3 regions of the Pseudoalteromonas sp. APC 3691 genome follow, and region 3 is predicted to be linked to each of the others. Evidence: predicted binding sites of a transcription regulator. Region 3 holds the regulator's gene; each other region holds the start of a gene.
The links. Region 3 encodes ArgR, which controls arginine synthesis, uptake and breakdown. Its sites were predicted from a motif close to ANTGAATANNTATTCANT; they were not measured.
Positions count from the first base shown of each region.

Region 1: the regulator ArgR is predicted to act here: its motif matches at 3,227-3,244, upstream of QL998_RS04595 (VWA domain-containing protein).
Region 2: the regulator ArgR is predicted to act here: its motif matches at 6,057-6,074, upstream of QL998_RS06345 (aspartate aminotransferase family protein).

Region 1 covers NZ_JASDCB010000008.1:78,183-88,520, reverse strand. The annotation lists gene QL998_RS04620 (phosphoribosyltransferase domain-containing protein) at 1-217, shown strand, start outside; gene QL998_RS04615 (HAD hydrolase family protein) at 205-966, shown strand; gene QL998_RS04610 (cysteine protease StiP family protein) at 972-2,060, shown strand; gene QL998_RS04605 (HAD family hydrolase) at 2,063-2,683, shown strand; gene QL998_RS04600 (TerB family tellurite resistance protein) at 2,685-3,140, shown strand; gene QL998_RS04595 (VWA domain-containing protein) at 3,275-3,925, shown strand; gene QL998_RS04590 (VWA domain-containing protein) at 3,935-4,579, shown strand; gene QL998_RS04585 (TerY-C metal binding domain-containing protein) at 4,589-5,638, shown strand; gene QL998_RS04580 (PP2C family serine/threonine-protein phosphatase) at 5,638-7,107, shown strand; gene QL998_RS04575 (kinase) at 7,111-8,607, shown strand; gene QL998_RS04570 (endonuclease) at 9,406-10,140, shown strand.
Region 2 covers NZ_JASDCB010000013.1:30,117-40,454, reverse strand. The annotation lists gene QL998_RS06380 (UDP-glucose--hexose-1-phosphate uridylyltransferase) at 1-818, opposite strand, end outside; gene galE (UDP-glucose 4-epimerase GalE) at 820-1,833, opposite strand; gene QL998_RS06370 (SDR family NAD(P)-dependent oxidoreductase) at 2,101-2,931, shown strand; gene QL998_RS06365 (antibiotic biosynthesis monooxygenase) at 2,931-3,287, shown strand; gene QL998_RS06360 (YdcH family protein) at 3,350-3,592, opposite strand; gene QL998_RS06355 (aminodeoxychorismate/anthranilate synthase component II) at 4,145-4,726, shown strand; gene QL998_RS06350 (HDOD domain-containing protein) at 4,770-5,930, shown strand; gene QL998_RS06345 (aspartate aminotransferase family protein) at 6,310-7,515, shown strand; gene astA (arginine N-succinyltransferase) at 7,601-8,617, shown strand; gene astD (succinylglutamate-semialdehyde dehydrogenase) at 8,633-10,102, shown strand; gene QL998_RS06330 (DUF3802 family protein) at 10,235-10,338, shown strand, end outside.
Region 3 covers NZ_JASDCB010000009.1:24,590-34,927, forward strand. The annotation lists gene QL998_RS04775 (S8 family peptidase) at 1-929, shown strand, start outside; gene QL998_RS04780 (peroxiredoxin) at 1,034-1,507, opposite strand; gene galU (UTP--glucose-1-phosphate uridylyltransferase GalU) at 1,696-2,580, opposite strand; gene QL998_RS04790 (DUF3718 domain-containing protein) at 2,875-3,252, opposite strand; gene folA (type 3 dihydrofolate reductase) at 3,331-3,822, opposite strand; gene cgtA (Obg family GTPase CgtA) at 3,896-5,053, opposite strand; gene rpmA (50S ribosomal protein L27) at 5,192-5,449, opposite strand; gene rplU (50S ribosomal protein L21) at 5,466-5,777, opposite strand; gene ispB (octaprenyl diphosphate synthase) at 6,200-7,171, shown strand; gene mdh (malate dehydrogenase) at 7,258-8,190, opposite strand; gene argR (transcriptional regulator ArgR) at 8,416-8,883, shown strand; gene QL998_RS04830 (Dyp-type peroxidase) at 8,891-9,790, opposite strand; gene QL998_RS04835 (ABC transporter ATP-binding protein) at 9,839-10,338, opposite strand, start outside.

The DNA of each region.
Region 1 (10,338 bases), on a different contig from region 3:
AGGCGTTGAAGTTGTTTTTCAATCAATTAACCGATCACCAATATTGCTGTGCGATACAATCGTTAATAAGCATAGAATTGCTACAGTAGAAAATGATAGTGAACATTATTTGTATAATTTCTTCCCTGAAAACAAATCAATATTTGTTGTTAGTGAAAGAAATTACGAAGGACTACTATTTACAGATGAGGTTAAATACCACGAATGGAAATGCTAGCGTATCACACTTCAAGGCTATTTGTATTTACTGATTTAGACGACACACTGTTTAAAAGCCTTAAAAGTGACGTATCTATTGTAGCAACAACAAATAACGAAGGTGAATCTCAAGGGTATTCTTCGCTACAGCAGCAAAAACTACTTAATGTTTTTGAAGCAGCAGGTGGCGTATTTATACCGGTGACAGGCAGAAGAACAAATTCGTTTTTAAATTGTAGCCTACCTGTTATTAAAAACACACCGTATGCAGTGGTATCACATGGCGCCATTATATTAGATCAAAATCATACATTGTTAGAGCAATGGCATGAATTTATTAAAGTAGAGTTTAATCTAGCATTGTGGGAAAGCGAGTTAGTAAAAATGTTTGATCATGTACATAATCATTTTACAGCATTAAGTGATGCCGTGCGGGTAAGGCTTATTGTTGACCAAGGTATAACTGCTTATGTATGTGTTAAAGTATCGAAAGGTGATTACAGTGAAAATAAAGCTAAAGATGTTGATTTGTATTTAAAAAGCATACTTCCTAATGACATGTTATTACACAGTAATGGACGTAATTTTGCGATGTTACCACCTTACGCAAGAAAAGAGGTCGCTGTTAAGTTTATTAAAAATAAATTGCAGATTGGAGAGAATGACACGGTGTTTAGTATTGGCGACAGCATCAGTGATTTACCTTTTATGAAAGAAGCTGATTTTTTAATTGTTCCTGACGGTTCACAAATTCTTGATAGGGAATAAAATCAATGAAAACACCATTAATTGGTAGTTATCCAGAGCATGATTGCATGTTTTTATTAAAAAAAATAAAACCAGAATTTCATTCGATCGAAGACAAAGAGCGTTTAATTCAAACAGGTAAATTACATTATTCTCAGATGGTTAGCCAAGAAAATAGACCAACTCCTGAATATGAAAAATTATTTCATGATTTAACAGCAAAATATAAGTATAAATTGGCTAAAGAAGTTCTCAATCTATCATGTCTAATTTCTGAAAATATTAAGCAAGATGTGTGTATTGTTTCTCTAGTTAGAGCTGGCACACCTATTGGCGTGCTTGTTAATAAAGGTATAAATAATTACTCACAATATAATTCAACCCATTATTCAATTAGTATTGTTCGTGATAAAGGTATTGATGTTAATGCATTAGATTACCTTATTTTTGATTTAAAAACACCTCCTCAAAGTATTGTATTTATTGATGGCTGGACTGCTAAAGGTGTTATTACCAAAGAGCTTAAAAAAGCGATTGCGGAATATAATATTAGCCGTAAAGTTAATATAGGCAATTCGTTATATGTTGTCTCCGACATCGGTGGAACTGCTGATTACTCAGTAACTTTTGAGGATTATGCAATTCCCAGTGCATTAATGAACTCAACCGTAAGTGGTTTGATTAGTCGCTCAGTTATTAATGATCAGATTAAAAAAGACGACTTTCATGGCTGTATTTCATATGAACATTTAGCTCAATACGATTATTCAAATAAGTTTATTTCAGAAGTATCTAATTGTTTTAAAGAAACAGATTATAAATTATCAGCTGTGCCAGATGAGCAGCATAGAGAAACGCGTAATCAGCTAACGCAAAGTTATATTGGTTTGCTAATGAATAAATTTAATGTAACCGATATAAATAGAATTAAACCCGGTATTGCTGAAGCAACACGAGTAATGCTTCGCCGAGTACCAGATCTTTTGATAGTGAATGATGCGAATAACCCAAACACCACACATTTAATTACTATAGCCAATGAAAAAAGCATTGAAGTGTGTGTACTTCCTGATATGCCTTTTGGTGCTTGCGCACTTATTAAAGATGTAGGTTAGGTATGAAAAAAATTGCAATATTTGATTTTGACGAAACACTAGTGAAAGAAAACTCTTTGAGCTTTTTATTCAAATATTTTCTAGGTAGAAGGCCTCTATTTACTTATCTTTTACCCATTGTAGCAAAGCGAAAGATTTCTAGGGAAATTATAAAAAATGAGATTAAACAGCATTTTTATAAACTTTCTTTAAACAATAAAAGTAACGAACTGGTATTTGAAGCGGGTGTAAATACAGCCGAAAAATTAACCCCGATTAAATCTGTGCTAGATCGTATGATGACATTAGATGCTCAAGGTGTGGAAATATGGATTATTACCGCTTCACCGCAATTTTTTATCGAAGGCATTGTCAATAAACTGAAGTGGCCAGTTGAGAGAGTAATAGGTACACTCTTAAAGGAAGATGATAATGTACTTAATGGCTTAATTGGTACAGAGTGTCAAATTGAAGAAAAAGTGGCGCGATTTAATGCGTTAATAGCAGATGAAAAATTAACGTGTTTAGTCAAAGAGGCTTATGGTAATTTGCCTGCAGACATACCGATGTTAGAGCTTGCTGAAAAAATGTTTTATGTTAAAAATGGACAATTAAGTCCATTTATAAATATCAATGGAGAATAGTATGAGTTTTTGGAATAACGTTAAAGAAAAAATAAGCGATGCAAACGACAGTCTACAAAAAAACATCGGACAATTTAAAAACAAAAAGTTTGCAGATGCTTCAATGGCTATATGTGCTTTAGTTGCAGCGGCTGATGGCGATATTGACGCAGATGAGCGTAAAAAAACAGCTGGGTTTATTGTATCTAACGAATCTTTAAAAGTTTTTTCTGCTTCTGATTTAAAAGAGAAGTTTGATTTTTATTGCAACAAATTAGAAGCCGATTACGACTTTGGTAAAATAGAAGCAATTCAAGCTTTGAGTGTTTTAAAGGGTAAGCCAGACCAAGCACGCGCATGTATTCAGTTAGGTATTATTATTGGCGGTGCTGATGGCGATTTTGACGCAGACGAAAAACGTGCAATTAAAGACGCTTGTAATGCGGTAGGTATTCCTGCATCTGAGTTTGATTTATAAATCAGTAAATGAAAATTATTGTGCAGATAAGATAGTTAATAAATATGTGAATATATTAATAATGACAAATATTAGTTCTATGTTTAATTGCTTATCTATGCATGAGATTTTTATTACTTAATAAGGAGCTCATTATGAGACGTTTACCTGTATACCTATTATTAGACACATCTGGCTCTATGTATGGAGAGCCGATTGAATCAGTTAAAAATGGTTTACAAACCCTACTTTCTTCACTTCGTCAAGACCCTTATGCGCTTGAAACTGCTTTCTTATCAATAATAGAATTTAACACTAAAGCTATCCAGTCAGTACCACTGACTGATTTAATGTCGTTTCAATCACCCGATTTAATACCTTCAGGTACTACATCACTTGGCGCTGCACTTACCTTACTTGCCAGTAAAGTGAATGAAGAAGTTAAAACAACAACGCTTGACGAAAAAGGTGATTGGCGCCCACTTGTTTTTGTTTTTAGCGATGGTGGTGCAACTGATGACTTTCAAAAAGGTATAGATGATTTAAAAGCAACTCAAATGGGTATTGTAGTGGCATGTGCTGCAGGTCACCATGCAAAAATAGACGAGCTTTCAAAAATTACTGAAAACGTTGTGCATCTTGAAAATGCAGACTCCAATGCGATTTCAGCCTTTTTTGAATGGGTATCTGCAAGTATTTCTACAAACTCTCAAAAAGTCGAAAATGGTGAGTCAGAAGCCTCACAACTATCGGATCTTCCTCCGCCACCACCTGAAATTAACTTAGTTGATTTAACTAAGAAGTAGGAGTGACTAATGAGTCGACGTTTACCTGTATACCTTTTAATAGATAGCTCTGGCTCTATGCAAGGAGAGCCAATTCATGCTGTTAATGTGGGTATTAGCGCAATGCTTAGTGCATTACGACAAGATCCTTATGCACTAGAATCTGTCTATATATCTTTAATTACATTCGATCGAGAAATAAAAGAGCTTTTACCTTTAACACCTCTCGAAAGTGCACAATTCTCGGAGATTGAACTACCCAAATCAGGTGCTACCCATATGGGTGAAGCACTTGAGTTTGTGGTTGATAAAGTTTCAAAAAATGTAATTAAATCCTCTGATACCACTAAAGGTGACTTTAGACCCATGCTGTTTATTATGACAGACGGGTCACCATCAGATTTAATGGTATTTAAAGAAAGTCTACCAAAAGTCAAAGCAAGCAACTTTGCTGAAATAATTGCGTGTGCGGCGGGCCCTAAGGCAAACCCTGAGTTTTTAAAGCAATTAACGAGTAATGTTGTTGTCTTAGACAACATGGAAAGTTCGGCATTTTCACAATTTTTTAAGTGGGTAAGTGACTCTATTGCAGCTGGCTCTATGAGTTCAGGTGTTGATGGACCATTAGAAAACTCACTACCACCTCCACCGGCGGAGTTTCAAATCGTATTATAAGGAAATAACATGCGTAGATTACCTATTTTTTTTGTTATAGATGTATCTGAGTCTATGACTGGAGAGCCTATTGAGTTGATGGAAAAAGGCATCGAAAACATTGTTTCTTCTTTACGTCAAGACCCTCATTCATTAGAAACTATTTTTATTAGTGTTATAGCATTTGCTGGTAAGGCTAAAACAATTGCGCCTTTAATTGATTTGATTTCTTTTTACCCTCCTAAAATTCCGGTTGGTGGTGGTACGTCTTTAGGTGGCGCATTAAACGTATTAATGGATGAAATAGATGCCAATGTAAATAAAACCACCTATGAAGAACGTGGTGATTGGGAGCCCATTGTTTTTCTTATTACGGATGGAAAGCCAACAGATGATCCTAGCCAGGCAATTATACGTTGGCAAAGTAAGTACGCTACAAATGCCAGTCTTATTGCTATTACATTGGGCTTAAATGCAGATATAAATATATTAAATCAAGTAGCAAATCCGGTACTAGCACTAGAGAAGACAGATAAAAATCAATTTTTTAAATTTATAGAATGGGTCAGTGCCTCTGTTAAAGCACAAAGCCAAATGATAGAGATTGATAACAAAAATCCCCCCGTATCTTTAGAAAAAGTTAGTAATGCTGGCTTAACAGTAATGGATAGTACAGGCGAGGCGAGTGCGTCTGATTCAAGTTGCGTAACGTTAACAGGCCGTTGTTCAAGCAACCGTCGTCCTTATTTAATTAAATACGCCAAACCAAAGGTTGTTGAAAGGATGGAGCGTTTTATTCAAAATCATCAGTATTATCATCTCGAAGGCGCATATAAATTAGAAGAAAGTTACTTTGAATGGTCCTCAGATGACTATGTTGCAGAGCAAGTTGATACATCTTCTCTTGATGGCATTCCGCCTTGCCCGCAGTGCGGTAATCAGTCAGCTTTTGCTATGTGCGGTTGTGGTAAATTGTTGTGTATTGGTGATGAGAATATCGTAATGTGCCCATGGTGCGAAACAAACATTAAATTTAGCCAAGGAAATAGTGAGTTCTCAATTACGCGAGGGCAGGGCTAATGAGAAAAGTAAAGCTTGAACAAACATTATTAGAGACTCTATACCAAGCTTCACTCACAAATACAAAGAAGTCATTTGTACAAAAGCGTGCTAATCAGTATTTAGATCGAATTGTTATACAACACCATATTAATGCATTGCTTAAAGAGCTTGCGCCATTGGTGGAAAATGACAAAGGTATGCGTCGCTTAACAAGATTAGAGGGCGGTAAATTGGATAAAAAACAGAATAATTTAAATGTAGATAAAAAAATTCCGCCGTTAGTTATTAATTTACGCCTTCCTAATCTTAGAGTGAATACCGCGTTCTCAGAATCGATATCCCTTGAGAGTGAAACTGATGCAAAAGTCAGCTTTTTTCAAACTAAAAGTATTGATGAATTTGAGGGCATAAACTTTGATGCTGATAAACTAACGTTTTTTGGTACTACGGACCAGATTGGCGATTATAAGTTTGATTTATACGGCTCAACGCCACTCGCTAATGGTCAGGTCCAGGGTGTGGTTGTAAGAGTAAAAGTAACTTTTGTGCCAGACCCAAGGTCACTTTGGAAAAATATCCCCTCAGATGACACAGCCCGTTTTCATAAACCAGATACTTACCATGCTTATTGTGAAAATAGCAGCATGTTATTAATGGGGAGCAGTGTAAGAGGTCGCTCACATGCTCACAAAGGTATTCATCGCGATGATGATTTTAAACTTTACTGCGATGATTCATCTGAATGGGTTATTAGCTGTGTTGCTGATGGAGCAGGTTCGTGCAAATATTCTCGCCAAGGCGCATTTGTAGCGGTGAACAGTGCAACCAATTCACTTAAAGAATCTTTAAATGGTCATTATGGCACTGAACTTGAGAGAGCATATAACGACTTCTCTAACGAGAATAGCGAAGAAAACCAAAAGTCATTACTAGAAGCTTATCAACATACCATTGTTAAAGCCGTTTTTAGCGCTGCAAAAGCGATACATAGTAGTGTTGATGCAAACCAAGGCGACAGTGTAAAAGACTTCTCTACAACGTTAATACTTGCCGCACATAAAAAAGTTGAAGAGGGTTATCTTGTTATCTCTTTTTGGATTGGTGACGGTGGTATTGCAATATATGATAAAAATAAAAAAGTAGTGTTAATGGGCGAACCAGATAGTGGTGAATTTGCTGGGCAAACACGATTTTTAGATAATAAAATATTTGAAGATGGAAGTGTTTACAGGCGCGTAAAAATGGATAAAGTTGAGTCCATGAGTGCGCTTATTTTAGCTACGGATGGGATCACGGATGCGTGGTTTGAAACAGAAAAACAGCTAGAATCACTACTTCATTGGGATAAGTTATGGAATGAGCTAGAACCGCATATTACGAACAAAAATCGCGAAAGTGGATTACAAGGGTTAACTCAGTGGATGGATTTTTGGTCTAAAGGTAACCATGACGATCGTACTATTTCTGTTTGCCTCGTTAAGGAGTGATTTATGGCAGTTGTTAAAATAAATGCACTTGATGGCTCTAAAGTAGAGTATGTAGACGAAATTATTGGCTCAGGAGTAATGAAAGATGTGTACTTTAGCCCTTGCAAAACATATGTTGTCGCTTTTTATAGAGATAAATTAGACGGTGCAAGCATAGAGCGACTTGAAATGATAACGGGTCGCTACCGTGAAAGTATTTTTCAGCATGAAACCGGTGATTACTGGAAAAGTTTTTTTTGTTGGCCAGAAAAAATAATTGAACATAATGGTCTTACAGGCATTGTAGTGCCATCGTACCAGGCTCATTTTTTCTTTGATTATGGCTCAGTCAATAATGATTTTTTAAATATTAAAGGTAAAGAAAAACAAGGTAAATGGTTTGCATCTGCTAACAATCAAAATCGCTTTTTAGATGAACGTGAAAAAGGAGATTGGTCTAAATATCTTAAAATATCTCTTACTATTGCTAGAGCCGTTCGTAGATTACATGCAGCAGGGCTTGCTCATTCTGATTTGAGTTATAGAAATGTGCTTGTTTCACCTGTAGAAGGGCTTGCAACCATTATTGATGTAGATGGATTAGTTGTACCAGGAAAGTACCCTCCAGACGTAGTAGGCACACCTGACTTTATTGCACCAGAAGTTGTAGCCACAGCACATCTATCTAAAACAGATCTAACTAGGTGCTTACCCAATATATCAACAGACAGACACGCGCTTGCTGTATTAATTTATAACTACTTATTATTGCGCCACCCCCTACGAGGCGATAAAGTAAGAGATTTAGATCCTCAAAAAGATGAAACGTTATCAATGGGCGAAAAAGCTTTATTTGTTGAGCATCCTACAAACGCTGATAACAGAATAAAAGTAGAAAGAGTAAAACCAACCGAACTGCCATGGAAAGACACTAATAAACTACCTTACTCAATTACCGGCCCTTACATAAGTAAGTTATTTGAAAGGGCTTTTATAGAAGGACTTCATGCACCTCAAAAAAGACCAACTGCAGATGAGTGGGAAAGCGCGCTAATTAAATCGATTGATTTGATTCAGCCATGCGTTAATGCGGAGTGCAAACAAGGCTGGTATATTTTTGATAATACACTCTCACCAACGTGTCCTTTTTGCAGTACTAAATACATAGGGTTGCTTCCCGTTATTAACTTTTACTCTGAAAGAGAAAAAGGGCGCTTTGTCTCTGATGATCACAGGCTAATGGTTTATACAAACCAGTCTTTATACAGATGGCACACCAATCGTTTTGTAACACCAAACGAAAGGTTGAAGAACAGTGATAAAAAGCGACAAGGTTATTTTGTTTTTCATAATGACGTCTGGTATTTAGTAAACGAAAGCATGGCAAACTTAATTAATGCATCAACCAAAGAAAGCTACCCATTGGGCAGCCAAATTGAAATTACTGAGGGCATTAATTTACTAATTGGTAATGAGAGAGGCGATCGATTGCTGAATATTCAAATGGTTGATAGTAAATAATATTTATGGACTAAATCTATACCAGTGTATATAGCAATTTAAATAGCAACTTTTTATATAAAGGACAAATGATAGAAAAAAGTTTGTTTGCTGTTTGCTGCTGGCGCTGGAATGGACTAGCTTAGCTAGTGCTATTTTGGCGCATATTTCAGGTATGCTTGATTTACACTTTAGTAGTTGGCTTTTAATGTAGCAGCAGGCTGTGTTGTCTCATTAATAGTACCTAATTTAAAAGTTAAAGTAGCACTAATTGGTGGCGCAATCGGTCTTCTTGTTATGAATCTATGCGTATTCTATATGATGAGTGCTGTGATTAGTTTTATGGTAGTAGTACCAGAAGAGAGGTGTTGAGGAAAAATCAATTGATATACATTAAAGCCAGTTGGAATTAGACTAGAATACACAATACTCACGCTCAAAGGATAGACTCGCCCTTTTTATTATCAATTAGTAAAATCACCATCGGTTTGTTAAGCTTTAGTGAGGAATTATGAGCTTACTCAAAGCTTATTTTAATTATGGAGTAATTTACTAATGAAAAACCCTATTGTATCTTTTCTAATGCTTAGCTTTATTACTGGCTGTTCAGCCTAAAACACGCCATTATTGCTGGTGAATCTGAATTTACAGGCGATAAAGCGTGTCGAAACTATCTTAATGATCAAGATATCCTCGCTAAAAAAGCATAATATCTTAGTTCTATAAATTAAAATTGTAAGTCACCAAAAATAATGATTAGCTTATTAACTCATTTATTATATGTGATGTATTTAAACGAAATAGGTACCAAAAATCATAATGAAAGCATCTACAATTTCACTGTTAGCAACACTTATTTTCTCTGCTGCCTCTTCAGCAAACCAAGAAATCGACTCATTTAGCAAAGCTAAACGGCTTCTAGAAAAGCAGGTTTATAATAATCATCGTATTACACTTTATTGTGGTGCGACATTTGACGTTAATAAAAAAGTAACCGCACCAAAGGGCTTTTCTACAACGAAGTATCTCAAACGAGCTAAAAAAATTGAATGGGAGCATGTTGTTCCAGCAGAAAACTTTGGTCGTACTTTTAGCGAATGGCGAGATGGGCATAAGGAGTGTGTAAATAGTAAGGGGAAACCATTTAAAGGTCGAAGATGTGCTGAAAAGGTAAATACAGAATATCGCTTTATGCAAGCCGATATGTTTAACCTTTATCCGGCCATTGGTGCCGTGAATGCTTTGAGAAGTAATTATAACTTTACCATGCTTCCAGCGGCTCAAAGCGATTTTGGAGGTTGTGCGATGAAAATTGACGACAGGAAAGCTGAGCCGCCTGAAATGGCTAGAGGCAAAATTGCTCGTACTTATCTGTATATGGAAAACACCTATAATAGATATAGCATGAGTAAAGGACAACGCCAGCTAATGAATGCGTGGGATAAAATGTATCCTGTTGATGCTTGGGAGTGTGCTAGAGCAGAGAAAATTTCAAAGCTACAAAAGAACCAAAATGATGTGGTTAAAAGTCGCTGTGAGAGTAAAGGCCTTTAAGTATATTGTCTTAATTACAATTAGAATCTAGGTTATAATTAAAAATCAATTAAGTGACTTTTTAAACATTGAATATCTTAGCTCTCATCGATAAGTTTCTAACTCAGAATATTCAGCTTTAAGCGAGAAGCTGGTAGTTACCAATCATCAAGTAGAGTCAATCTTGGTTTTATAGTTAACTACTAGCTGCTAAGCACT
Region 2 (10,338 bases), on a different contig from region 3:
CTGCAATTAAATACGTTGTCGTACTTAGTGGTTAATACTTTAAGTGCCTGAGCCAAAGAGTCGGTTTGCGCATCGTTTAGCTGGCTAAAGTTTTGAATGTTATCTTTAGTTACTAGCATTGTTTCAAACGGCCACGCTGCCCAAAATGGCACAACAACAAGCCAATGTTCGTTTTCAAATACAACACGTGTTTGATCTGCTTGCTCTTTTTGCGCGTAATCGGCAAGCATGGCTGTGCCATGCTTTTTATAATAGGCAAGCTGCTGGTTATCTTCGGCTTCTATTTCGGTTGATAAATGCGAGTGAGCCCATACTTGGCCGTGAGGATGAGGTTGCGAACAACCCATGATCTCGCCTTTATTTTCAAAAACTTGTACGCATTCGTACTGCTGTGCAAGCTCTGTGTAATTTTGTTTCCAGGTTTTTACTACTTCGTGCAATGCGTTTTGGCTAAGCTCTGGTAGTGTTTTATTATGCTCTGGAGAAAAACAAATTACGCGGCATTCGCCGCTGGCTTCGTCGGCAATAAATAAATCGCTGTCTGATTCTAAGCTTTGTAATTGCTCGCTGGCATTAGGCGTTAATGCGCCAAAATCATTTCTAAATACGTGTGTGTATTTATAATCAGGGTTACTGTCACCATTTGCACGGGTATTACTTGGGCAAAGTGGGCAGCTTTCATCGTGTTTTGGTAGTACGTTTTCGTTAACGGCTTCTGTTGCGCCTAACCATGGGCGGTTATTACGATGTGGTGACACTAATACCCAACGACCCGTTAGCGGATTTTTACGTCTGTGAGTACTTTCTAATAAAGCCATATTAACTCTCCAACCCACTTGGGTAATTAGTTTGCCAGCGCCATGTGTCGTTTGTCATGTCGCTAAGTGTTAGTTCTGCGTGCCAGTTAAGTGTGTTTTGCGCTTTTGTGGCATCGGCGTAGTTACAGGCAATATCACCTGCACGGCGCGGTGCAATCTTATACAGAATATCTTTATTGGCTGATGCGCTAAATGCTTTAATCATATCAAGCACAGAATAACCTTGCCCGGTGCCTAAGTTGTAAGCATGAAAGGCGGTATCTGTTTTATGCTGCATAAATGCCGCAACATGACCTTTCGCTAAATCTAAAACATGAATATAGTCGCGCACGCCTGTGCCATCTTCGGTGTCGTAGTCGTCACCAAAAATATTAACCACGTCGCGTTTGCCTACTGCAGTTTGAGCAATAAAAGGCATTAAGTTATTAGGAATACCATTAGGGCTTTCACCTAATAAACCACTTGGGTGTGCACCTACTGGGTTAAAATAACGAAGCGCAATACCCATAAATTGACTGTTGGCATTACATACGTCTTGCATGGCTTGTTCAACCATGACTTTAGTCCAACCATAAGGGTTAGTTGCGCGTATAGGATGCTTTTCGTCAATAGGGAGGTAGTCTGGCTCGCCGTACACCGTAGCCGATGAGCTAAATATAATATGGTTAACGCCTTCATCTTGCATGTTTTGTAGCATGCTTAATGTGCCCGACACATTATTTTGATAATAACGCAGTGGTTGCTCAGTTGATTCGCCAACGGCTTTTAAAGCCGCAAAGTGAAAAACAGCTTCGGCTTTAGTCTGTTTTAGGGCGAGCTTAAATTGTTGCTCGTCTTGAATGTCACCTAAAATAAACTCAAACCGAGTACCTGTAATCTTTTCGAGTTGGTCAAGTACCCGCGCACTTGCATTAGACAAGTTATCATAAATAACAGGTGTAATACCTGCTTCATGCAATGCAATACATGTGTGGCTACCTATGTAACCCATGCCGCCAGTAACTAAAACTCTCATATTATTTCTCGAAAAGTGTATTTATATGATAAATACTACTATTAAGGGGGTTTAAAAACAATAGTTATGATTGCTGGGTAATTCAAATAAAAGCATAAAAAACATTCAGCTTAAACACTTACCTGCCTTTTAAAGGAATGCTTTTATATTAACTAACATAGGCTTAGCTTTATCAATTAATTCTATAAACTGATTCAACTATTGGCCTAATTATCAGCAGTAAGTCGGGGTGCTAATATAGCGAAAATAAAGTAAGGAGAGATCAACATGAACAAAACAATTTTACTTACCGGCGCAACCGATGGCATTGGGCTAGAAACGGCAAAGATGTTATTAGCACAAGGTCACACCGTATTATTACATGGCCGCAGCCAAGCAAAGCTAAATGCGCTACAAGTAGCTTTAACCGAGCAATACCCAAATGCAAGTACACATACTTATATTGCTGATTTAAGCGATATGAGCCAAGTTCAAACTTTGGCAAAAAATGTATTAGCCGATTTGGCCGAAAATAATAACCAGCTTGACGTACTTATTAATAATGCAGGCGTTTATCAATTAGTTGATGCTACAACAATTGACGGCCTTGATGCTCGCTTTGTTGTAAACACGATTGCGCCATATCTTCTTACAAAACTATTGTTACCTGTTCTTGGTCATGATTCGCGAGTGGTTAATGTGTCATCAGCTGCGCAATCAAGCGTTAACTTAAATGCACTTATAGGTAACACTGAACTTTCTGATAGTGCGGCTTATGCACAAAGTAAATTGGCTATTACTATGTGGTCGCGTCATTTAGGGCTTGAGCTTAAAGATACTGGGCCATTAGTTGTATCGGTAAACCCTAAATCGTTACTGGGAAGCAAAATGGTAAAAGACGCTTACGGTATAGATGGTGGGGATTTAAAAATTGGCGCAAATATTTTTTGTCGCGCAGCGCTTAGTGATGAATTTAAAGATGCCGCAGGCCTGTATTTTGATAACGATACAGGACGCTTTGCGCCTCCTCATGTTGATGCACTTGATAATGCTAAAAATCAACAACTCGTAGATACGTTAGACAGTATTTTAGCACAGCTTAAATTAGGTAAAGCATAATGAAAAATCATGTTACCTGGACAGTACAAGGCCAAATTAAAGAAGGTAAATACGATGAGTTTTTACTGGTAATGGCACAATTAGTTACTTTGGCTAAAAGTGAAGCGGGCACTTTAATGTATGAGTGGACAGTAAGTGAAGACAAGCGCAATGTACATATTTACGAGCGTTACCAAGATGAAGATGCTGCTAAAGCGCATCTTGCTGGTTGGGGCGAAAGTGGCCCACTATTTTTAAGCGTAGTTGATATGGATAAAGTAACGGTATTTAGTCAATTATCAGAAGAGTTTGCACAAGCCTTTGCAGGCCCAAGCAGTGTATTTATGAAACCTGTGGGTGGCTTTGTAAAGTTTTAGAGAAAATACCCATTGTTGATCTAAAGAGCTCACCTCATCAGTGAGCTCTTTTTTTAGTGGCATTACTGCTCTTGCTGCAAGCGCTCGTATAGCCAATCTTTTAATTCTGTACGTTCGTGTTTTAATAGATGCATTTGTTCATCGCTTATGGGCGCATCTTTGAGCTCTAACACTCTAATCTCTTTATCTAGCTTGTCGTACTTATCTGCTTTTTTTGCAAATTCAGTATCGCTTTCATTTAACTCGGCAATGGTCTTTAAGTACTCTGGAAAGTCATTTGTTAATGAGTGGTCTTCGCCTAACATATTCGCTCCTTAGTAGGATATAAATGAGCTCACAAGTAAGTGAGTTGTATAAGTGAATTACTGCCTTTCATATAATACACTGGGGCTTACATAGATATAATTCAACCATCGAGCCGCTAATTTGATGTAGCACAAGCAATCTGTTTATTTTGCTCAGTAAGGCATTTCACCAAAGTATTTAATAGTGCGATCAATAAATGCACGTACTTTAGAGGTCAATAATTTATTGTTGGGGTATACAGCCTACGTAGGTGTGTTAACTACTCGCGAAAAGCTTAAAACTCGATATTATTGCTCAAGGTGCAAGGAATCTCTGGCTTGAGAGAATAAATTTAAATATCACCATGATTTAATACGTTAATAAATCTCTTAACCAGAGTTCGGGTTAAGTGAACCAGTACCCACTAAAGACTTTAAAGAACTTTTAGCAAAAACAGTTAATTTTTAACGCTTTTTGCTAATTTATGTTGGCTAGTTAATAGTGGTAGAATGCAACGCTTAGTACCGCTTGCGTGAAGTAAGTGGTCAATAATTTATAAGGTTTGTTGTGTAATGCTGTTAATGATCGATAACTACGATTCGTTTACTTACAACTTAGTGCAATATTTTCAGCGTTTAGATCAAGACGTTTTAGTAAAACGTAATGACGAGCTAAACATTGCACAAATAAAACAGTTAAACCCGCAGCACATCGTGTTATCGCCGGGACCATGCACGCCTAACGAAGCGGGTATTTCATTAAATGTTGTTGAGCAACTAAAAGGGCAATATCCTATTTTAGGGATTTGCTTGGGGCATCAAACTATCGCGCAAGCTTTGGGGGGAGATGTAATTCGTGCTAAAAAAGTTATGCACGGTAAAACATCACCCATAGTTCACACTAATAAAGGTGTGTTTAAAGGTTTAGCTAACCCGTTAACAGTATGTCGTTATCATTCTTTAGTGGTTAAAGCGCAAACTCTACCTAAAGAGCTTGAAGTAACAGCATGGACTCAGACTGAGCAAGGCGAGTTTGACGAAATTATGGGATTACTTCATAAAGAATTAGCAATCGAAGGTGTGCAGTTTCATCCCGAAGCTATTTTAACTGCTCAAGGCTTAGAACTGCTTGATAACTTTTTAACTCGCTTCTAATGTTATAATACACATAGCATTTTATACTTTATTAATGGATGTCATGACTGAACTTGTAGCCCAGCAGCGTACTGCCAAAATACTAAGCCAACGAGCTCATGACTTATTGCTTGGGCATAGCTTTGCGCATCAGCAAATTGGTTTCATTCATACATTAGATATAGATTACGGCGAACCCATGAAGCAGCGTACCTTGCTTCAGGTTGAAGTGGCCGCACAGAATAAACGCCAGCAAAGCAGTACTGCACATCATAAATATCGCGCGCAAGCAAGTGAGCAACTACACAAAACAATTGAAACAGCTATATATAAGCAGCTCGAAGATATAGATGGTGTAATTCATAGCACCATAGGTATTGAAGATGGCATTGCCAATATACTCGATATATTAGCGGTAAAGTCGGCATCGGTAGGGCGTTTAGAGCCATTGGTTAATGATTTAAGCTGGTTGGGTAGGGAGTTAGTAACGCTCGTTAATTTACCTTACTATCGTAATCAACGTAGTAAAAACACGTCTGTAAAAGTAGATAAGCCATCGCTTGCTCTTCGCTATATTGGTCTTGATAACTTACAGCTAGTTATACCTACATTTGCTGCGCGTCATTGGATGCCACATAGCACCGAGCCATTTTCATTATTAAAACGCCGGCTACGCGACAGCGCGATGGCAAACGCGATTGCTGCGCAAAAAATTGCACAAATTAATAATGTGAACGACGTTCATGCATTTACCCTTGGTATGCTTTTAGATGTAGGGCGAATTGCATTGGTGCGTTTGTACTTAAAAACGTTTGAGAAAGTATGGCAACGTAAAGTGCAGTTAGCCCGAAATGAAAACCAAAAAGATTTACACACCGCATTATTAGAGCTACAGCCCGACCCGCTATTTTTAACCACTCTACTTAGCAATAAGTCGATAGAGGTAAGCGCCAAAGTAATAGACAAAATGGCTTTTAAATATTTACCGTTTAAAGGTGTAATGCAGCAGCTAGTAAATGGGGTAGATAAGGGCGATACATTACTGCCGTTAACACAAGTAATGCTAAAGGCACGTTGCTACTCTCAATATCTTAATCTAAAAGAGCATCAACTTATTGAGCCTGACGAAACTCTAAGCTGGTTTTCGTACTTTAAGTTCACTAAAACGGAACTAAAAACCCTCCAATCGAGTAATTTTACCAATTTAGCTATTCAAATTGACTAAAAATCTGAATTTTTTGTTAATTTTTTTGCGACTAACCATTCATTCTCACTCTATTTTTATATTGCATATTTGCCGATTAAAGCGTGTGCGCCTCTGTACTCATGCGGTTAGTTGCCTAAAAATAAGCATAAATAGCTATGCAAATAGTTATTCACTATCTATGAAATAATATCTTTAGCCCTTTATTTTCAAGGGATACATGAAAGTTTTTAACGAGACAGATATAAGTAATTCTGAAATAATGTGCGTCTGAAAATTGAACCACAAAGCAATTTTGCGCAATTATCAGGTTACTGATCTTGCCTATAAAGTTGGTTACAAATATTAACCAAACACCTATTTTGATGTTTTGTGTTGCTCACAATTAAGAGGAAATAAAATGACAGTCAATCGCGAATTATTTGATCACGTAATGGTTCCTAACTACGCACCTTCAAGCGTAATTCCTGTTCGAGGCGAAGGCTCTCGCGTATGGGATCAACAAGGTCGAGAGTTTATCGACTTTGCTGGTGGTATTGCAGTTAACTGTCTTGGCCATTGCCACCCTGCATTAGTAGGCGCATTAAAAGAGCAAGGCGAAAAAATCTGGCATCTATCTAACGTAATGACCAATGAGCCGGCACTTCGCCTAGCTAAAAAAATGGTTGATGCGACATTTGCTGAAAAAGTTTACTTTGCCAACTCTGGCGCAGAAGCAAACGAAGCCGCGCTTAAATTAGCGCGTCGTTTTGCACTTGATAAGTTTGGCGCAGAAAAATCACAAATCATCGCGTTCAACAAAGGTTTCCACGGTCGTACATTCTTTACCGTAACTGTTGGCGGCCAAGCTGCATATTCAGATGGTTTTGGCCCTAAGCCTGGCGACATTATACATTGCGATTACAACGACCTAGCTGCTTTTGAAGCACTTATCAGCGATAAAACATGTGCCGTAATGATGGAACCTCTACAAGGTGAAGGCGGTATTGTTTCACCAACTGATGAGTTTGCTCAAGGTGTTCGCGATTTATGTACTAAACATAACGCACTGCTTATTTTTGATGAAGTTCAAACAGGTGTTGGTCGTACTGGCGATTTATATGCATACCAAGGCTTAAACGTAGTACCTGATATTTTAACTTCGGCTAAAGCACTTGGCGGCGGTTTTCCTATTGGCGCTATGATCACAACAACTGAAATTGCACAGCACCTTAAAGTAGGCACACATGGTTCTACTTATGGCGGTAACCCGCTTGCGTGTGCTGTTGCAGAAGCGGCATTTGATACAGTAAATACCCCAGAAGTACTGGCTGGCGTAAAAGAAAAAGCCGCATTATTTAATGAACTACTTAGCGCGGTTAACGAAAAATACAACGTATTTAGCGAAATCCGTGGCCAAGGTTTATTAATTGGTGCAGTAGTGAACGAGCAATACAAAGGTCGTGCAAAAGAGTTTTTAGTGGCAGGTACTGAGCAAGGCCTTATGTCACTAGTTGCCGGTGCAGACGTAGTACGTTTCACTCCATCTTTAGTAATTCCTGAAGCGGACATTCGCGAAGGTATGGCACGCTTTGAAAAAGCAGTAGCAAGCGTAGTAAACGCATAAGCGACTTAAGCCAACCAATTAAGGGCAAGCACCGCTTGCCCTGCAATTCCTATTTACCGTTATTTATAAGGGAGCAAGCGGACTCATGATGATCCTTCGCCCAATCCAGCAAAATGATTACTCAGCATTACTGAAAATTGCCCACGAATCTGGGCATGGTTTTACGTCTTTGCCATTAAACGAAGAACTATTGCAAAAGAAAATAGACCATTCTGTAAGTTCATTTGCTAAGCAAACGTCACAACCCGGTGACGAAGGCTACCTGTTTGTTCTTGAAGATAGCGAAACCGGTGATGTTGTAGGTACGTCTGCAATTGAAGCTGCGGTAGGGCTTGATGATGCATTTTATCATTATCACTTAAGTAAAGTGATTCACTCTTCGCGCACATTAGACGTATACAAAGCGGTTGATATTTTAACGCTATGTAACGACTACACAGGCGCTACAGAGCTTTGCACATTGTTTTTAAAAGATGGCTATCGTAAAAATTGTAACGGTAAGCTACTTTCCAAAGCGCGCTTTATGTTTATAAAGCAGCATCAAGAGCGTTTTGCACAAACAGTGATTGCAGAAATGCGCGGTGTGTCTGACGAAAACGGCAGTAGCCCTTTTTGGCAGTGGCTTGAAGAGCACTTTTTCTCAATGGATTTTCCAACAGCCGACTACCTAACAGGTATTGGCCAAAAGGTTTTCATTGCTGAACTAATGCCTAAATACCCAATTTATGTAAATTTGCTAAGTAAAGATGCGCAAGCCGTAATAGGTAAAGTACACGACAACACACGCCCAGCAATCGAGTTATTAAAAAGCGAAGGCTTTACGTTTAATGGCTACGTAGACATTTTTGACGGCGGCCCAACGGTTGAAGCAAAAGTAGATAACATTGCGACGATTCGTAATGCAAATAACTTTAACGTTGAAATTGGCGAAATGACTGGCGACACCATGGTGTTACTAGCTAACGAAAAGCTTGAAGATTTTAGAGCAACCGTTGCACCAATGACATTTGACGAGCGCGCAAAAAGCCTTATTTTATCGCAAGAAGTAGCAGATGCATTGCATTTGCAAACTGGCGATATTGTTAGTGCAACCACGATTTAATTTAGGAGAAAGTATATGACTCATCCTGCACAATTTATTAATGGTCAATGGTCACAAGGCCAAGGCACAGAATTTAATTCAGTAAACCCTGCAAATAACGACGTTATTTGGCAGGCATCATCAGCAACTGCGGCGCAAGTAGACACCGCAGTAAATGCAGCGCGCGAAGCGTTTTATGCATGGGCTGATAAAAGCTTTACTGAGCGTTTAGAAATAATTAAAGCATTCGCAGCGCAATTAAAAGAAAACAGCGAAGAGCTCGCTATTACTATCGCACAAGAAACAGGTAAGCCACTGTGGGAAACTCGCACAGAAGCGGGTGCTATGGTTGGTAAAATTGCCATTTCTGAAAAAGCATTTTTAGAGCGCACTGGCGACGTAGAAAACGCAATGCCACTTGGCCGTGCGATGATTCGTCATAAGCCACATGGGGTTGTAGCCGTATTTGGTCCGTATAACTTTCCGGGTCACTTACCTAATGGCCACATTGTGCCAGCGCTTTTAGCAGGTAACACGGTTGTATTTAAACCGTCTGAACTGACTCCTAAAGTTGCCGAGCTTACGCTTAAACTGTGGGAAAAAGCAGGCTTACCAGCCGGTGTAATCAACCTCATTCAAGGTGAAGTAGAAACGGGTAAAGCCCTTGCTGCTCACAAAGGGATTGATGGCTTGTTCTTTACGGGTTCTTCGCGTACTGGTCATATTTTACATGAACAGTTTGCGGGTCAACCGGGTAAAATTTTAGCGCTAGAAATGGGTGGTAATAATCCACTTATTATTACTGACGTTGAAGACACTAAAGCGGTTGTTCACGATATTATTCAATCAGCGTTTATTTCAAGCGGCCAGCGTTGTACATGTGCACGTAAACTGTTTTTACCTAAAGGTAGCAAAGGCGATGTAATTTTAGAGCGCCTTATCACTGCAACTAAAGCGATTAAAGTAGGTAACTACGATGATGCAGACCAGCCATTTATGGGCTCTATGATCTCATCAGCGGCAGCAGCGGGCATGGTTAAAGCGCAAAACGAGCTTGTTGAGCTTGGCGCTCAAGTATTAGTAGAGCTTGAGCACACAGCTAATACTGGCTTTGTAACACCAGGTATTATTGAGTGTACAAATATTAGTGACTTCCCAGATGAAGAGCATTTTGGACCACTTTTAAAAGTATTCCGCTTTGACGACTTTGACCAAGCCATTGATAAAGCAAACGATACAACCTTTGGTTTATCGGCTGGTTTATTAAGTGATAGTGCAGCAGATTACGACCATTTTTTACGTCGTATTCGCGCTGGTATTGTTAACTGGAACCGCCCAATTACTGGCGCGTCAAGCGCAGCACCATTTGGTGGTATTGGCGCATCGGGCAATCACAGAGCAAGCGCGTATTACGCAGCTGATTACTGTGCATACCCAGTTGCTTCAGTAGAGCTTGAAAAAGTAGCGATGCCAGCAACACTAAGCCCAGGCTTAAAAATAGATTAAGCAGTAATACTACTTAATCATTACAAAAGCAGCTTCGGCTGCTTTTTTTGTATTGCTATCGTACAAGGCTAGTAATTATCGACTCTTTCTGCTTAAATCAGCATAATTAAATATATTTAGGTGGTTCGCATAATGGTTTTAGATAGGCAAGGGTACGATGATTTGATCATGTATCTAACTCAAAATTTAGCATTGTTTGAGAAGCCAGGCGAAATAAAACCAGGCGCTCCAACAGT
Region 3 (10,338 bases):
AAGGTGTTCTATCAACTTACAATTCAGGTTCGTCTACACCTTCAAGCGACAGCTACGGTTATTCGCAAGGTACATCAATGGCTGCGCCTCACGTAGCAGGTGTTGCGGCACTTATTAAGCAAGCAAAACCAGATGCAACGCCTGACGAAATAGAAAGTATTTTAAAATCAACAACCCGCTCATTCCCTGCTACATGTACTAGCTGTGGTACGGGTATTGTTGATGCAGCCGCAGCTGTTGCAGCAGCAAGTGGCGACACTACTCCGCCTACAGGCGGTGATAGCGAGCTTATTAATGGTGAAGCTAAAACAGGTTTAAGTGGGGCTGCAAATGCACAAGCATTTTACACGATGACAGTACCAAGCGGTGCAACTAACGTAACATTCACTATGAGTGGTGGTACTGGCGATGCTGATTTATACGTACGTGCAGGCAGTAAACCTACAACTACTACCTATGATTGTCGTCCATATAAAGGCGGTAATAGCGAAGAGTGTTCTATTGATAACCCTACTGCGGGAACTTACCACGTAATGCTTAACGGCTACTCTGCGTATTCAGCTGTTACCTTGGTAGGTAATATTACTGGTGGTTCATCATCGGGTGGCGGTTCAGGTACTCCACAAGCAGGTGGCGGCACTATAAGCGATGTGTCAGCCAATACTGGGCAGTGGAAACATTACACGTTAGATGTACCAGCTGGAATGACTACGTTTACAGTAACAACATCGGGTGGCAGTGGCGATGCTGATTTATTTGTAAAATACGGTAGCCAACCAACAGCAAGCTCATACGATTGTCGCCCTTATAAAAATGGCAACGCAGAAACATGTACATTTACCAATCCACAAGCAGGTACTTGGCACTTAAGCGTTAACGCTTATAGCACTTTCTCTGGTTTAACACTTAGCGGACAATACCAACCGTAATTTAAAATTTGAGCCGTAAATAAAAAACCGATGTTGTTTCCAACATCGGTTTTTAAATAGTAAGTAGCTGATTAATTAAAGCTAAAACCTACACTTTATTACTGTTATAGCTTCTCTAGTACTGATTCTGCACGGCTTACAACAAACTCTTTGTCTTGCTCTACAAATAAACCAGTTACTACTGCATTTTCAACAATCATAGCGTAACGCGTTGAGCGTAAACCACCAAAACTAGCGGTATCTTTATCAAGCCCTAACGATTTAGTAAAACTTCCATCGCCATCAGCAAGCATTGTAATTTCTTGCGCGTTCTGCGAGTCGCCCCATGCTTTCATAACAAATGCGTCATTAACAGATACACAGTAAATAGCATCAACACCTTTTGCTTTAATTTTATCAGCAAGGGTAATAAATTCAGGTAAATGTGCATTTGAACACGTTGGTGTAAATGCACCTGGCACTGCAAATAACACGACTTTTTTACCTTCAAACAACTCTTTATTTGTAAGAGATTGCATACCGTCGTCAGTTAATTGCGTTAACGTAACCGATGGTAATTCTTGGCCTTGCTCAATCATGGTGGTTCCTTTAAAAGATCAATACAGAATAAGTAACAATCATACTACGTAACCTATTACAGTGTAGGTAAAGTGTAACTAACTTAGTAACTCAGAGTAGTCTAGCAAAGGTTTGTAGACCGTGTTCACTACATTTTATGAAAACTATTTTAGCTTCTATAGTTTTCATAAAATTTATTGCTCTGTAGTTAAGGCAAATTCAAATCATTTATAAAGCGAGAAAAGTCATTACCTAACTTTTCGTCACGCATACTGTACTCAACTATAGCTTTTAAATAACCAAGTTTGTCTCCACAATCATGTGAACGCCCACTCATATGGAATGCTTCAACGGTTTCTTGTGCCATTAATGCATCAATAGAGTCTGTAAGTTGTATTTCACCGCCAGCACCTACTGTCGTTTTTGCGAGTAGAGGCCAAATATTCTTACTCAGTACATATCGCCCTACAACAGCAAGATTTGAAGGTGCTAAGTCTGCATCAGGTTTTTCAACCATCGCTTTAATTGCAGCACTTTTACCTGGCATTAACTCAACACCGTTTATATCAGCAATACCATATTTACTAACGTCTTCTTTAGCTACTGGCTCAAGCATTATTTGACTTGCTTGAGTTTCTTTAAAGCGTTTAATCATAGCCGCTAAGTTTTCAGTTTTTTGATCGGCAGTATAAGCATCAAGTATCACATCTGGCAGGAGTACGACAAAGTTATCGTCACCAACTATTGGTTTAGCGCACAAGATAGCATGCCCCAGCCCTTTAGCTTCACCTTGGCGAACACTCATAATAGTTACGTCAGGCGGACAAATAGAGCGTATTTCATCTAATAAAGCACGTTTAACCCGCTTTTCAAGAGTAGCTTCTAGCTCGTAACTTGTATCAAAATGGTTTTCGATTGCATTTTTAGAGCTATGCGTCACTAATACGATATCTTTAATACCAGCAGACACACATTCGCTGACAATATATTGGATAAGAGGTTTATCGACTATAGGGAGCATTTCTTTTGGAATAGCTTTTGTCATAGGGAGCATTCTTGTCCCTAAGCCTGCCACTGGAATTACAGCTTTCATATCTATCCTTAGTGATTAAGTTTGTACATAAACTAGCAGATACAAAATAGATACTAGCTGAACAAAGTTACCTCTTTTGAAGAAGTAAATTTGAAGCTGCTTTTAAAGTGAAGTCTCTACACTTTGGGTATATAAAATAGATAGGTAAATAGTGAATTTATTAATGATTTTGTTGGGAAGTGAGATTAGATTAGCTAAGAGAAACCAGTCTAGGTTTGTTATTAATAACAAACCTAGACCAATCAATTTTTCAACAATACTTATTGGAAGTAGAGCTGTAAAATCTATTTATGATTAAAGACCAGCGCGATCTTTAATTACTGCAATAAGTGGTGAACTGGCAAAGTTGCCTTCAGCCCAAGCAATATCGGCACCATCTGTTAAAGCACTTTTTGATAAGTTTTTAACTATATACTCACCAGTATCCACTGCATTACTAGCAACAGCATGGCGTAATAAATTATTACCATTACATTGTACTGCATCATAAATATTACGGATTTTTACACGAGAGCTTTTAAGCTTGCTGCGTAATCGGTTTTTATCATCAGCAGCAATATACTCACAAATAGATACCGCTAATTGATCTTCAGCACTTGCAGGTGCTGTGTACGAAAATGAACTTACAGCGATAACAGCAGTAAGTACAACTAGCTTTGATAATTTAAACATGACAAACCCTTTATGGTACTTTATTCTTATATAGACTGTTTAATATTATACCAACCTACTAAAAATTACGCAATAATGTTAACGTGCTTTATATAAGGTTACGAAGTTATAACTAGATTTGTTTTTTTCATCAGGGAGGTTTTCTTGCTCTTCTCTCACGTCCCAATTAGCAACTTTATTGTAATCGGGAAACTGTGTATCGCCTTTAATATCTAAATCAATAAAGGTTAAATACAAGCGTTCTGCTTTTGGTAAAAATTGCTCATAAATATTACCGCCACCAATAATCATTACTTCTTCAACAGCACAAACTAACTCTAGTGCAGCCTCTGGTGTAGTTACCACTTCAATACCCTCTGCAGTATATTCGCTGTTTCGAGTAATAATAATATTACGACGCCCAGGTAAAGGACGGCCTATTGACTCAAACGTTTTACGACCCATGATCACAGGTTTACCCGTAGTTACTTTTTTAAAATGCTGAAGATCCGCTGGTAAATGCCATGGCATTTTATTATCTAGGCCAATTACACGGTTATTTGCCATTGCTGCAATCATTGAAATTATCATAATAAACACCTAGTACTTTATTCTTAAACAAAGAAAAAGGAGCATAAGCTCCTTTTTAATAAATTCTATTTAATTAACGCTCGTAGACTACTTCTACGTCGTAATCATCTTCATCCCAGTCGTCCCAATCATCATCATTGCCCTTACCTTTAGTGGCTTTTTCATGATAGGTATCCCACTTGAATTCAACTTCTTCATCCTCAACTTGTACAAACTTCTCTTTAGGCATGCTATCAAGGAGCGTCATTATGTTGTGGATTAAAGGTTGAGTATTAAGTTTATTAATTGCTGAGATGTGATAAATATTTTCAGTTTCGCCCAGCTCTTCTGCAATCGATTCGCATAACGCTTTTGCTTCATCCTCTGGTAATAAATCTATTTTATTAAATACTAACCAGCGTGGCTTCTCAGCTAATTTAGGGCTGTATTGGTGCAGTTCGTTAATAATCGAAAACGCATTATCAACAGGGTTTGAACCATCTACCGGCATTACATCAATAATGTGTAATAACACACGACAACGCTCTAAATGCTTCAAGAAGCGAATACCAAGGCCTGCACCATCAGATGCACCTTCAATTAGACCTGGAATATCGGCTATAACAAATGATTTATTTGCTTCAGGACGTACCACACCTAAATTAGGAATAAGCGTCGTGAATGGGTAATCAGCTACTTTTGGTCTCGCTGCAGATACACTGCGGATAAACGTAGATTTACCTGCATTAGGTAATCCGAGTAAGCCTACATCAGCTAATAATAGTAACTCTAATTTTAAGTTACGTACTTCACCAGGTGTGCCCAATGTTTTTTGACGAGGTGCTCGGTTAGTACTTGATTTAAAACGTGCATTCCCCAAGCCGTGGAAACCACCTTTTGCAACCAAAATTCGTTGACCATGTTGAGTTAAGTCGCCAAGTCCCTCTTGGGTATCAACATCCATGATGCGTGTGCCTACAGGCACCATAACAAATAAGTCGTCGGCTTTTCGGCCTGTACAGTTACGGCTACGACCGTTAGTGCCACGTTCAGCCCTATGGAAACGCTCAAACTGATAATCAATTAGGGTATTTAAGTTTTCATCAGCTTGTAGATAAACACTACCACCGTCTCCACCGTCACCGCCGTCTGGTCCACCATCTGGAACATATTTTTCACGACGGAAAGACACGATGCCGCTGCCACCGTCTCCAGCTTCTGCGCGAATTTCTACTTCATCTACAAACTTCATGATTACTCACTTTAGGGATTGGCTTGTTTAATAACTCTATTATATACCCAAGCCAGCACAAATGCAGGCTTGGGTATATATTGGCTGACTACAAAACAAAAAACCCCGCAAAGGCGGGGTTTTTAACTACCTTACTGATTACTCAGTTACGATAGTTACGTATTTACGGTTTAAAGGACCTTTTTGTTCAAACTGAACTTTACCATCTGCTTTTGCGAAGATAGTGTGGTCTTTACCGATACCTACGTTAGTACCAGGGTGGAAACGAGTTCCACGCTGACGAACAATGATGCTACCCGCTAGAACTGATTCGCCACCAAAACGCTTAACACCTAGGCGTTTGCTTTCTGAATCGCGACCGTTACGAGTACTACCAGCTGCTTTTTTATGTGCCATTTCTAAGTACCTCTAATTAAGCGCTAATGCTAGTGATTTTAACTTCAGTGAACCATTGACGATGGCCCATTTGCTTACGAGAATGCTTACGGCGTCTAAATTTAACAACCTTAATCTTCTCACCGCGACCATGTGAAACAACCTCAGCTGTTATCTTGCCACCGTTTACGAACGGTACACCGATCTCGATTTTCTCACCATCAGCAACTAAAAGTACTGAATCAAATTCTACTGCCGCACCAGTTTCAACGTCTAATTTTTCAAGACGAATCGTTTGACCTTCAGTCACACGATGCTGTTTACCACCACTTTGGAAAACCGCGTACATAATTAACTCCGTCTGTGCACCCTCAAATCGGCGCAACTAAAATATTCTTCGATAGGGCGCGAAGTTTACGCTAACGCGAAATAACTAGCAAGCCTATTTTGTAATTAAAATGAATAAAAAGTAGCTGCTTTGAGAGCAATTCAATATTTACCCCATTTTATATTAATTAGCCCTTTTGCCAAGCGCTTTTTAACTCTTAGTCAAAATAAACTAATGTACTCAAATATGACCCTCACAGCTTAATATCTAAGCACACCACAAACTGCATATTGATTATCAATTAATCAGTTATCTTGGCCAATTCAGTCTAAATTAAGTACTTTAATAGTGTTTTTTCAATCAATCGTCACAAAATATCGAGCTAGTGCATTTTTTGTTGTACAATCTGCGCCGTTCACACATAAAAATTGGCTCGGAGATCAATGGATATAAAAGCTATCCAGGCGTTAATCGAAAGCGATATGAATGACGTCAATCAACTTATACATGCGCAAATGCGCTCAGATGTGGCGTTAGTTAATCAGCTTGGTTTATATATAGTTAGCAGTGGCGGCAAACGCGTTCGTCCAATGCTGGCAATTTTAGCAGCCAAAGCGCTCGGTTATCAGGGTAAAGATCACATAACACTTGCAGCAATTGTTGAGTTTATTCATACAGCAACGCTATTGCATGATGATGTTGTAGATGAATCAAACTTACGACGTGGCACGCCTACAGCAAATGCTGAATTTGGTAATGCTGCTAGCGTATTGGTTGGTGACTTTATTTACACTCGTTCATTTCAGCTTATGGTTGGCCTTGGCAAAATGCAGGTTATGCAAGTACTTGCCGATGCAACAAACATTATTGCTGAAGGTGAAGTATTGCAGTTAATGAACTGCAACGACCCAGATACGACCGAAGCCAGTTATATGCAGGTTATTTACTCTAAAACAGCTAAGTTGTTTGAAGCAGCGACAGGGCTTGCTGCCATTATTACTGAGCAAGATCAAAGTACTCTCGATGCACTAAACCTGTACGGTATGCATTTAGGTACTGCATTTCAGTTAGTGGATGACGTACTTGATTACAATGCAGATGCTGAGCAGTTGGGTAAAAATATTGGTGATGATTTAGCTGAAGGCAAACCAACGCTTCCACTTATTTATGCCATGCAACATGGTAGCGAGCAGCAAACACAGCTTATTCGTGATGCAATAGAGCACTGTAATGGTATGGAGCATTTAGAAGAAATTTTATCGGCACTAAAGCAAACTAATGCGCTTGAATTTACAATGCAAAAAGCAGAGCTTGAAGCTGACAAAGCTATTGCGTGTTTAGACTTTTTAGCTGAGTCTGACTATAAGCAAGCACTCATAAGCCTTGCTCGTATTGCGGTTGACCGCGACCACTAGTTTTAACTAGTTACACAGTGTGACATTAATTCTGAGTAATAAAAAAGCCTGCAAATGCAGGCTTTTTTGTTATTCTACTTTGGCTATTACGCCATGAAATCAACACCTTCTTTGATGTCTTTTTTCAGTGTTTCAAGCATGTCATTTTTTGCTTTTGTTTCAAATGCGCTTAGTTCGCCGTAAGAAAGAATTTCTTCTACGCCGTTTTTACCTAAACGTACTGGATGTGCAAAGTACTCTGCATCGCCATTTTCAACAGCAACGTAAGCGTAATCTACAACTTCTTCACCCTGTAGGCCTTTAACTAAAGACATACAAAAACGAGCTGCAGCAGCACCCATAGATAGCGTAGCTGAACCACCGCCTGCTTTAGCATTTACAACTTCAGTACCCGCATTTTGGATACGTGGAGTAAGTGCAGCAACTTCTTCATCAGTGAAAGAAACACCTTCAACTTGAGAAAGTAGAGGAAGAATAGTTGTGCCTGAGTGACCACCAATTACTGGTACTTTCACAGTTGCTACGTCTACGCCTTTAAGTTCAGCAACAAATGCTTCTGAACGAATAACGTCAAGCGTAGTAATACCGAATACGCGTTTAGCGTCGTAAGTACCTGCTTTTTTGAATACTTCAGCAACGATTGGAACTGTGCCATTTACTGGGTTAGTAATAATACCTACTAACGCTTTAGGACAGCTAGCAACAATGCCTTCTGCTAAAGTTTTGATGATACCAGCATTTACATTAAATAAATCAGCACGATCCATACCTGGTTTACGTGGCATACCCGCTGGGATAAGAACGATGTCAGAACCTTCAAGCGCTTTGTTTAATTCGTCTGCGCCAAAGCCTGCTACTTTAACATCTGTTGGGATGTGAGAAAGGTCAACCGCAACACCTGGTACTACTGGTGCAACATCATAAAGTGATAATTCAGAGCCAGCTGGTAAGCCTGTTTTTAATAATAAAGACAACGCTTGGCCGATACCGCCTGCAGCACCTAATACAGCAACTTTCATTGGAATTCTCCGTAATTTGAGGTAGGAAACATTTGTGGCTCTTAAGATAATGAAATTAGCGACTAAAAACAAATTTATCCTGTCTATTTCAAGTATATTTTCGACCATAGTCGTAAACTTTTGTGATTTAACGCATCAAACTGGCAAGTTAACTAAACAACTGCTGCATAATTATTCATTTTTGTGTAGAATTTGCGGCATAAATAACAAAAACGAATAAAGACTATGCAACCACAAGATAAACAAGAAGCACTGGTAAAAGCATTTAAATCACTATTAAAAGAAGAAAATTTTGGCTCTCAAGGCGAAATAGTTGATGCGTTAAAAGATCAAGGTTTTGACAATATAAGCCAAAGTAAAGTATCACGCATGTTAAGTAAATTTGGCGCTGTACGCACACGCAATGCCAAACAAGAAATGGTTTACTGCTTACCTGCTGAAATGGGTGTGCCTACGGCTAAAAGCCCATTACGCCAATTAGTAATCGACATTATGCACAACGAAATGATGATCATCATTCGTACCAGCCCAGGTGCTGCTCAGCTTATTGCACGTTTATTAGATTCATTAGGTAAAGCAGATGGCGTACTAGGAACTATTGCCGGCGATGACACTATTTTTATCGCTCCTGCTAAAATATCTGAAATAGATGTAACTCTTGAACGCGTTCGCATTTTATTTGATACGGTTTAATAGCAAATTAAATTTGTTTTAAAAACCCTATTGAAGGTGCAAAGAAAGTAGAGCCCATATCGGCTTGAGTAAAATCAAGCCAGTGGTCGTAGCAATCCCCTTCCCCTAAACGACTATTAAGTACTTTTTCAAACGCGGTGCCCGTACAAGCGCATGTAATTGATAACATTCCCTGCTCATACACGTCGCCATAAGGCATGCTTTGATTTAATAGTAGCGGTTGTCCGTCTCCGTCTTTTAGCTCACTTCGCGAAGCATGGCTGGTTTCGATCGCTGGGGTAATTAGCGTGTTATCAAGACGCGTACGTCCCATTATTTGCTCTTGCTCACTCAATGATAAATGCTGCCACATAGTTAAATCATGTTTATAACGCTGAACATGAATATAACTCCCCTGATCTTCAAAGCTACCAGGGTTGCTGATTAAAGCCGTAGCGCGCTTTTTTCTTCCATGTGCGGTGTCGCCACCATAAATAAAACCGTTAAAATCACGACCATCTAAAAAGCGAAAATTCCGAATTTGCTCCACCAGCTCAACATCGGGGGCAAATAATTTTAAAATTTGCAGCGCAAATAAATGGTTAACATCTTCACGGTCAGAGCGAATTTGCACAAATAAATCACACGGTTGTACACTCATTTGGTGATCGCTATGGGTTATATTGGGAAAGCTCTGTAATTCGCTTGGAATGTATTCAGGGAGGATATGCGGCCAGTATTGCGCACCAATAGCAACCATACAAGAGAGCATTGATTCTGAAAATTGATCGCTAAACTCTTCTTCTATAGCGCTTACTTGTTTTAACTTTGCGCGAAGTGATTCGTCTTGACCATCAAACACATTAAAAAATAAGTGCAAACCGTGTAAGTTTGCTTCAGCACAAATCCCTGATTGCGCTTGCGCCATTGTTATTCCTTAGTTTTACAGATAAAAACACAGCGAATAACAAATTAATTACGATTCGAAAAAATTCACCGTGTGAGGTTTTATTTTTATTATAACCTGATCATTATTTTCAAATGACTGGCCATATTGTGCAGCAACTTCAATTTCTTGTTCATCAATAACAAGCGAATAAACATACGCCGAACCAATAAAGCGACGACTTATGATTGTAGCTCGCTTGCTGAATTTGTCACTTTGGTTATCTGCCACTAATTCTATTTGATGAGGGCGCACATATATAAGCCCTGCACTTACATTATGCTTACTCTCAACATAAGATTCGACTAAACCAAATGGTGTTTTATATTCAGTTGCGGTTAACACTTCTGCGCTTAAGTATATGCCCTGACCCAGAAACTCTGCAACCTCCTTTGAACATGGAGCTGCAAAAAGCTGCTCAGGCGTGCCTTGTTGCTCAATTTTACCGCGATGCATAATGGCAAGTGTATCTGAAAACGCAAACGCCTCTTCTTTTGAGTGTGAAACAAACACAGCAGATACTTGAGTTG